2 regions of the Marinobacter qingdaonensis genome follow, and region 1 is predicted to be linked to the other one. Evidence: predicted binding sites of a transcription regulator. Region 1 holds the regulator's gene; the other holds the start of a gene.

Region 1 (4,611 bases):
TTCCGTGTGGCGAACCTGAACGTTGCTGTAGTTCTTCCGGAAATGGGCGCACAGCTGCTCGCTGACGTAGACCGAGCGGTGCTGGCCGCCGGTGCAGCCGATTGAGATGGTCATGTAGCTGCGGTTGCTGGCGGCGAACGAGGGCAGCCAGTTCTCCAGGAACGCGATCAGGTCGTCGATCATCTGCCGGCTGGCGGGTTCCTTTTCCAGGAAGTCGATGACCGGCTGATCGGTACCGACGAACTTCCGCAGGCTGTTGTCCCAGTAAGGGTTGGGCAGGCAGCGCACGTCGAAGACGTAATCCGAGTCCAGGGGCACGCCGTGCTTGAAACCGAAAGACTGGAACAGCAAGGCCAGCTCCTGATCCTTCCGGCCGACCACCCGCTGCTTGACCATGTCCCGAAGCTCGTACATGGACATGCCGGTGGTGTTGACGTGCAGGTCGGACAGCTTGGACAGGGGCTCCAGCAGTTTCTTCTCGTTGCTGATGGCCTCGCGCAGTGAGGTCTTGTCATCACTGAGCGGGTGCTTGCGGCGGGTGGCGTGGAAACGCTGGAGTAGGGACTGCTCGTCGGCGTCGAGGAAGATCACCTCAATGGACACGCCGGTTTGCTGCAACTGGCCATAGATGTCCTCGAAGTTGGCCAGTTCGCCGGACAGGTTGCGGGCGTCGATGCTGACCGCCATCTTTTTCAGGCGGCCGGGCGAGCTCTGCTCCGCCGCTTCCCGGGTGAGGGGAAACAGCAGGCCGATCGGCAGATTGTCGATGCAGTAGTAACCGAGGTCCTCAAGAACGTGAAGGGCAGTACTCTTTCCGGAACCGGATCGGCCACTTACGATGATCAGTTTCATGAACGCTCGGTCTCCAGTCTGAATCGGGTTACTCGCTTGCCGCGGTCATGCGCTGATACAGGGTGTTGGCGTCGTCGCATTGCCGGAGGCGATCGCAGAAGGTGCGGTCGTTGAACTTTTCCGCCAGCTGGCTGAGCAGTTCCAGGTGCTCGCTGGTGGCTTCCTTGGGCACCACCAGGGCAAAGACCAGGTCCACCGGCTGATTGTCGATGGCGTCAAACTCGATGCTCTCTTCCAGCGTCATCAACACGCCAACGACGTGCTCCAGACCTTCCAGGCGACAGTGCGGAATGGCAATGCCCTGGCCGATACCAGTGCTTCCCAGGCGCTCCCTCGCGATCAGGTTGTTGAAAATCTGGGATTCGCTGAGCGCACCGTCGTGCTCATGGATACGCTCGGCGATGGACTCCAGAACCCGTTTCTTGCTGGAAGCCGGGACCCGGCAGAGGCTCAGCTCCGGTGCCAGGATGTTGTCTATGGTCAGGGATGTGTCGCTCATGAATCGACTGCAGTTCCGTTAAAAAAAAGGCTGCGGCAGGTCGACCTTGCCGCAGCGCGATGAGATGACATGCACGAACTCGGTCGGCTAGCGGCCGCCGTTGCCGTGCATCCGGTCTACATTCTTTTCCTTGTGCTTGAGGATCTGGCGGTCCAGCTTGTCAATCAGCCCGTCAATGGCCGCGTACATGTCCTCGTTTTCTGCCTTTGCGTGAATCTCACCACCAACCACGTGCAGCGTTGCTTCCGCCATCTGACGCACCTTCTGCACCTGGAGGGTTACCTGGCAGTTGCTGATGTGGTCGAAGTGACGCTCCAGTTTCTCAAATTTATCCGAGACGTAATCCTTCAGTGCGGGAGTCAGTTCTACGTGGTGGCCTGAAATGTTGAGTTGCATAGGCGTCTCCTGTTGTCATCGTGCCGGTCCCAGTGGGCCGGTCTGAGGGCCGGCGCACCACGCGCCGGCAAAGTTCAGATCCAGGACCCCAAAGTGCAGGGCGGTCCTAGACCAGTCTTTTTCTTTCGTTGGACGGTGGAATATGCATCGCTTCCCGGTACTTGGCGACGGTCCGTCGCGCCACCTTGATTCCCTGGTCCCCTAGCATGGCGGCAATTTTACTGTCGCTCAATGGCTTTTTCGGGGTTTCCGCTGCAATCAGTTTCTTGATCATTGCACGGATGGCGGTCGAAGAACATTCCCCACCTTCGTCGGTACTGACATGGCTGGAGAAAAAGTACTTGAGCTCGAAGATGCCCCGCGGCGTGTGCATGTATTTCTGGGTGGTGACCCGGGAAATCGTCGATTCGTGCATCTCAACCGCCTGGGCAATGTCCGACAAAATCAGGGGCTTCATGGCTTCCTCGCCATGATCCAGAAATCCCTGCTGATGCTCAACGATGCGGGTGGCAACTTTCAGGAGCGTCTCGTTCCGGCTCTGCAGGCTCTTGATGAACCATTTCGCTTCCTGCAGTTGGTCCCGCATGTAGGTGTTGTCTGCACTGCTGTCCGCACGCCTTATAAGAGAAGCATAGCTGGCATTGACGCGAATGCGCGGGGCAATTTCCGGATTGAGCTCCACCCGCCACCGGCCGTTGTGCTTGCGCACCATGACATCGGGGATCACATAGTCCGGTTCGGCCCGGTCAATGACGTCGCCCGGGCGCGGATTCAGTCCGGTGATCAGGGTCAGGACCTCCCGCAGCTGATCCTCCTTGAGGCGACTGCGGCGCAGCAACTGGGCGTAATCCCGGTTGCCCAGCAGGTTGATGTAGTGGGTGATCACGAGGCGGGCCTGGGCCAGCCAGGGGGTCTCCGGCGGCAGTTGATTGAGCTGGATCAGCAGGCATTCCTGCAGGTCCCGGGCGAAGACACCGGGTGGGTCGAAGTGCTGCAGCCGATGCAGCACCGCTTCCACCTCGTCCAGCTCCAGCGGATCCTCTTCGCTGTCGTCCACCAGCCCGGCGTGGATGTCTTCCAGGGCGCTGGTCAGGTAGCCACGATCGTCCACGGCGTCCATCAGGGCGTGGGCGATGGCCTGGTCCCGCTCGCTCAGGGGCGTCAGGTTCAACTGCCACTCCAGGTGGTCCTGCAGGGTCTCGGTGGGTGAGTTGCGGGTTTCGAAGTCGTGGTCGTTCTCGTCGTCGTTGCGCGCGGCCGGTGCCGGCGCGGACTGGTAGATGTCGTCCCAGGCCGTGTCGACCGGAAGGTCGTCGGGGATGTTGTCCGGGATGTCATTCTCCGAACTCCAGTCCGGTCCGTTCTCCGATTCGTCCCAGTCGGAACTGGTGTCGGCGGCGGTCTCGGTGCCGGTGTCCGACGTCGAGCTGTCCTGCTCGCTGTTGCTGTCGTTGGCGGAGGCGTCCGAATCCGACTGGTCGTCGTCTTCCGAGGTTTCCAGCATTGGGTTGGATTCCAGCGCCTGCTGGATTTCCTGCTGGAGGTCGAGTGTGGATAGCTGTAGTAGCCGGATCGCCTGTTGCAGCTGGGGCGTCATGGTCAGGCTTTGACCCAGCTTTAACTGTAATGAGGCTTTCATAACCATGGTTCAGAATCCGTCACTCATCAGCGCTCTGCATCGCGGTAAACTCAAAAAATCGTTGTATGCCCGTTACTTGCCGTTACAGATAAAAAGCCTAGCAAGTTCTTTGCCGAGTTTACTTGCTCGGCAACATCAACACAATCGGACAATCGGTCTCACAGCCGGAATTCGCTGCCCAGGTACACCTCTTTTACCTGCTGGTTGGCCAGGATGGTCTCGGAGTTGCCGGACGCAATGATGTGCCCGCCCGAGACGATGTAGGCCGTTTCGCAAATATCCAGGGTCTCGCGCACGTTGTGGTCGGTGATCAGCACGCCGATACCCTTGTCGCGCAGGTGTCGAATGATGTGCTTGATGTCACTGACCGAGATCGGGTCAACGCCGGCGAAGGGCTCGTCCAGCAGGATGAATGCCGGTTCCATGGCCAGGGCCCGGGCAATTTCCACCCGTCGCCGTTCCCCGCCCGACAGCGCCATGCCGACACTGTCGCGAATGTGGGTAATGTGGAATTCTTCCAGCAGCTCTTCCAGTTTGTGCACCCGGTCCTGCCGGCTCATGCCTTTTCGGGTTTCCAGGATCGCCATGATGTTGTCGCGCACGGTCAGCTTGCGGAACACGGAAGCTTCCTGGGGCAGGTAGCCGATACCCTTGCGGGCCCGGCCATGCATGGGCAGGGGGGTGATGTCCTGGCTATCGATGGTGATCCGGCCCCGGTCAGCGGGGACCAGTCCCACGATCATGTAGAAACAGGTGGTCTTGCCCGCCCCGTTGGGACCCAAAAGTCCGACGATTTCGCCGCTGCGAATTTCGAGCGACACGTCGATCACGACCTTTTTGTGCTTGTAGCTTTTTGCCAGGTTACTGGCTCTCAGAACTGCCATCGGATCCCTGTCTGCTCCTGGTACTGCGTGGCTGAATCACCATTTCGACCCGGCCACTGCCGGAACCGGTGGTGTCGCCGCCCTGGGCGGTGACCACCCGGCGAACGGTATCATAATGAATGACGTCGCCCCGAAACAGGTTGCCATTCTGCTCAATGATGGCTTCGCGTTCAAAGGTAAGTTGTTCGTCGCTGGCGGACCAGGTGATGTCCAGTGCCCGGGCGTCGGTCTCGCCCTGGCCATCCCGGGTCGGCTGCTGATAGCGGGCCGGCTGGCCGGACGCCTCGATGCGGCTGAGGCCATTGATGTCCCGGTACAACACCACCCGCTCGGCGGTCAGC
Region 2 (4,611 bases), 930 kb from region 1:
GGTTATTTCTTTCGATAGATTATACCGGGGTGGCATTGCACCATCTCGTACAGGTGCGGCAGGCCATTCAGGGATTCGGAGGCACCCAGAATGAGGTAGCCGCCCGGATTGAGGGTGGCGTGGATGCGGGTCAGTATGTCTTTCTTGAGATCGGCGGAAAAATAGATCAGCACGTTGCGGCACATGACGATGTCGAACTTGCCCAGGATGAACCGGTCCAGCAGGTTCAACTCTTTGAAGTCCACCATGCTTTTCAGTTGCGGCCGGATCTGCCAGCCGCCGTTCAGCGAGGGCGTGAAGAACTGCTTCTGCCGTTCGGGCGACAGTCCCCGGCCGATGGCAATCATCTCGTACTCGCCCCGGCGCGCCACCTCCAGCACACTCTTGGAGATATCGGTTGCGGTGATCCGGACGTCCCTGAGCTTGCCCGGCCGCTGGCGCCGGAACTCCTCCAGGATCATGCCCACGGAATAAGGCTCCTGCCCCGTCGAGCAGGCCGCCGACCAGATACGCAGCGGCTGCACACTCTTGCGCTCCGCAAACTCGGGCAACAGCTTGTCCTGAAGAATGCGAAACGGGTGATTGTCCCGGAACCAAAGAGTCTCGTTAGTGGTCATGGCGTCAATGACCACCTCCCGCAGGCTGCCCCTGCCCGGACGCTTCAGGCGTTCGAGCAGGTCGCCGAGGGTATTGAGTTCGTTGTCTTCGAGAATCCGACGAAGGCGGCTTTTGACCAGATACTGTTTGTTTTCACCCAGCAAAATACCACACGCATCCTGCAGGAATGTTTTGAAGGCGTCGTATTCCTGTGGGGTTATTTCCGCTTTCATTGCATCTCAGTGTTGAGTGGATCAATGGGCAGTGGTATCACCCCTGGTCGATAATTTCCATTACCCGCTCGGCCAATTCGTCCGGACTGAACTTGGCCATGAAGTCGTCGGCGCCCACTTTCTGCACCATCGCGCGGTTGAACACCCCGCTCAGGGAGGTGTGCAGCATGATGAACATCTCGCTCAGTGCCGGGTCTTCCTTGCAACGGGTAACCAGAGTGTAGCCGTCCATTTCCGGCATCTCGACATCGGAGATGATCAGCGCGAGATGATCCCGAGCCTTGGAGCCATCCCGGGTAATGTCTTTCAGGTACTCGTACGCCTGCTTGCCGTCGTTCTTGGTGACCACCTCCATGCCGATTGCGGTCAGGCAGCGTTCGATCTGGCGCCGGGCCACCGAGGAATCATCCACCACCAGGATCGGCAAATGCCCGGGAACCCGATCCGCGCTCTTGCTCAGGACCGCTTCGGTGACGTCTTCCTTGAGCGGAGAAACCTCGGACAGCACCTTCTCCACGTCGATGATCTCCACCAGCTTGTCGTCGATTTTAGTGACGGCCGTGAGATAGACATCCTTACCGGCTCCCTTCGGCGGCGGCAGGATGTCCTCCCAGTTCATGTTCATGATGCGATCGACCCCGGCCACCAGGAACCCCTGGGTCTTCCGGTTGTACTCGGTGATGATCACGAAGCTGGTGGCCAGGTCCTCCTGGGGAATGCCAGGCAGGCCAATGGACATGCTCAGATCAATGATCGGAATGGTCTCACCCCGGATATGCGCCACACCCCGCACCACGGAGCGGCTGTTGGGGATGGAGGACAGCTTCGGGCATTGAAGCACTTCCTTCACCTTGAACACGTTGATGCCGTACATCTGCCGCCCGCGCAGGCGGAACATCAGCAGCTCAAGCCGGTTTTTTCCGACCAACTGAGTCCGTTGGTTAACGCTATCCAATACCCCTGCCATCAAAGTCTCCCCCGGCCTGCCGGCCACGCACCGGCATGCATCTTGCTTTTATCTATCGTACAAATCACGAGCTGACGAAAAACCGTCGGGTCCGTTAGCCACACAGCGTGTAACGGCCACCTGCCCCGAATCCTTAGCGTTTTTCGGGTGTTTTCGCGGGTCATTGACAGCATAGGACAAAGTGACACGTATGCGCACCACCATTTTTGCCTTTGCGCTCCTGATGTTGGGGCTCGGCAACGCGGCGCTCGCCAAAACCAGCGCCGAGGACATCGAGCAGGCCGCCCATCGTTTTCTGGAGGCCTTTGCCGATGAACAGTCGGAGCGCGGCTACACGGTGACCTTTGAGACCGGCACCATCGACAGCCGACTGGCCCTGGCGTCCTGCCAGGCGCCACTGGCCGTGGAATTTACTGGCGACCCCTGGCGCAGCGCCCAGCCATCACTGCAGGTCGCCTGCGAGGGCGAACGGCCCTGGCGCATGTTCGTTACCGCCTCGGTTGCCATTGAGGGGCCGGCGTTGGTGGCCGCCCGCCCGTTGGCCCGGGGCGAGCGCGTCACCTTAGACATGCTGACGACCCAATCCGTGCAGGTTAACGCCAGCCGAAGGGGAGTGATGCGGGACGCCGGCAAGGTACAGGGTATGGAAGTGCGACGCCCGGTGAACTCGGGTTCGGTCATCACTCCGGACCTGCTGGCGGCGCCGGACGCCGTGGAACGGGGCGATCATGTTATCATCGTGGCCCGGCGCGGCGCGTTCGCGGTGACTTCCCGGGGCAAGGCACTGGCCAGCGCCTCCGTGGGCGAGCAGGTACTGGTGGAAAATTTGAGATCGGCACGCACCGTCCGCGCCAATGTGGTTGGCCCCGGGCGGGTCGAGATCCCCATGTAGGCCGCTTCGCCGGCAAGCCGATGCCCAGCGGCAAGGTCTTGCCGCCCTCGGCTCCAGGGCACCGCCCACATGGAGAAAAGGTAATAAATCCCCGAAAAAAATCGCTAAAGCTTTGGCCACGTCGGCCGTTACACAGATACACACTCGAGTTAGTCATGCCCAGGAATGACGCCACAGGCAAGCAGGTAACGATATGTCAGTTGACTTAAATGGAATTGGCCCAGGCCAGGTCAACACCCAGAGAACCACGGCCGACAAGGGTTCCGGCACCCAGAACAGCCAGCCGGCATCCGCTGAACAGGCGAAATCTTCAGCCCAGTCCGCACGCGGCGACAGTGTCAGCCTGAGCAACCAGGCCAAGAACCTGAAACAGCTGGAACAGAAGCTGGGCGACTACCCGGAGATGGACGACGATCGCATCGCCGAGATTCGCTCCGCCCTGGAGAACGGCACCTACAAGATCGACGCCGAGAAGCTGGCCCAGAAAATGCTTGAGATGGATGAAAGCATATTCGGGTGAGTGAATTATGGCCGTTAACGACGATCTGAAGAACCTTCTGACTCAGGACCTCCAGCAATTGCGGGAACTGACGGATGTGTTGGAGCAGGAGAAAGCCTGCCTGTCCGCCTCCGATGTTCGGGCGTTGCAGGATTTGACCTCGGAAAAGAACCGTATTCTCAGCGATGTGCGGGAACGCGCCAAGCAGAAAATCCATTGCCTGGTGGCCATGGGTTACAAGCCGGACCACGGCGAGCCCTCGCGCTTCATCCAGAGTGCCGGCATGAGTGATCTGTTTGACCTCTGGAAGCAGGCCGACGCCGCCATGCGCCACTGCCAGGGCCTCAATGAGCACAATGGCCGCGTGGTCGGCCACCTCCAGAAGCGTCTGGGGCGCCTGACCGACATCTTCCGTGGCGCCACTGGCCAGCAAAAGCTCTACGGTCAGAAGGGCCAGCACACCTCGGTATCCAGCCGGACCATGCTCGCCAGCGCCTGATCGTGCGATCCGTCTGCGTAACAAAAAACGCCCGGTTTCCCGGGCGTTTTTTTATGCGCTGATGATCAACGGGTGTAGATCGTCATCTGGGAGCCGGGCGCGAACCGGATGTCCTGGATGCTGACATTGCCCATGGACGGCCCCCGGCTTCCGCTCACCCGGATGTTGTTCATCTGGATCTCCTCGATCCGCTCCGGAAACGCCAGGGTCAGGGCACCGTCGTCACGCAGGGAATAGCGCTCTTCACCCTCCCGGTAGTGCACGCCGGCAATGGAAAAATCCGAGTCCAGGAAATTCAGGACCGGGACAAACACATTGGCGGTGAGTTTGATCCCCTCCACTACATCCACCTCGCTGTCACCATCCCCGGAGGCGCCGTCGACCATGGCGGCAACGCGTGTGAGGCGATCCAGCAGGGCCGGATCCCCCTGACCGGCAACAGAGGCCATTTCGTCCTCGTCCATCGGAACGAGCCCGGCACTGGCGTAAAGCTCACCCTGCTCGGCCGGAACCTGCGCCCCGCTGGCGCTGTTGCTGGCCGCAAAACTCACCAGTGGCTGGAACGGCAAGGCAACCACGGTGACCAGCGCAGCCGCGTTGCGGTAGCGTGACTGGTGTTTCAGGACCCGGTTGAGTTCCTTCTCGGAAATCCAGCCTGACTGGATAAAGACTTCACCGAGACGCTGGCCGGTTTCCCGCTGCAAACGCAGGCCGTCTTCAAGCTGTGTTTCGGACAGATAGCCCCGATTGACCAGCAATCGGCCGAGTCGCGATTTCTCTTCAAAACCCTGGCGGATTCTCACTCGTCTCTCCTTTTACCTGGTGAAAACCGTACAACTCGGCCCGGCGTGACATACTGAATGGGAAGGCGGCTCCAGAGCCTAGTAGCTCGCCATGGACTTAACCGCTGGCCCCTGACCGAAA

What was found. Region 1 encodes sigma-54, which starts transcription at its own class of promoters, with help from an activator protein. Its sites were predicted from a motif close to ANTGGCATNNANNTTGCTNT; they were not measured.
Region 2: flgA (flagellar basal body P-ring formation chaperone FlgA) is a predicted target of sigma-54. The motif match lies at 1,827-1,846, and genes of this name have one in related genera.

What each region holds. Positions count from the first base shown of each region.
Region 1 is NZ_JAYDCJ010000003.1:1,885,382-1,889,992, forward strand. Features, by position in the region: gene rapZ (RNase adapter RapZ) at 1-852, opposite strand, end outside; gene ptsN (PTS IIA-like nitrogen regulatory protein PtsN) at 881-1,351, opposite strand; gene hpf (ribosome hibernation promoting factor) at 1,439-1,747, opposite strand; gene U5822_RS11895 (RNA polymerase factor sigma-54) at 1,854-3,386, opposite strand; gene lptB (LPS export ABC transporter ATP-binding protein) at 3,545-4,270, opposite strand; gene lptA (lipopolysaccharide transport periplasmic protein LptA) at 4,248-4,611, opposite strand, start outside.
Region 2 is NZ_JAYDCJ010000003.1:2,818,209-2,822,819, forward strand. Features, by position in the region: gene U5822_RS16155 (CheR family methyltransferase) at 3-830, opposite strand; gene U5822_RS16160 (chemotaxis protein CheV) at 868-1,797, opposite strand; gene flgA (flagellar basal body P-ring formation chaperone FlgA) at 1,988-2,689, shown strand; gene flgM (flagellar biosynthesis anti-sigma factor FlgM) at 2,883-3,209, shown strand; gene U5822_RS16175 (flagella synthesis protein FlgN) at 3,217-3,687, shown strand; gene U5822_RS16180 (cyclic di-GMP-binding domain-containing protein, MshE-related) at 3,753-4,490, opposite strand.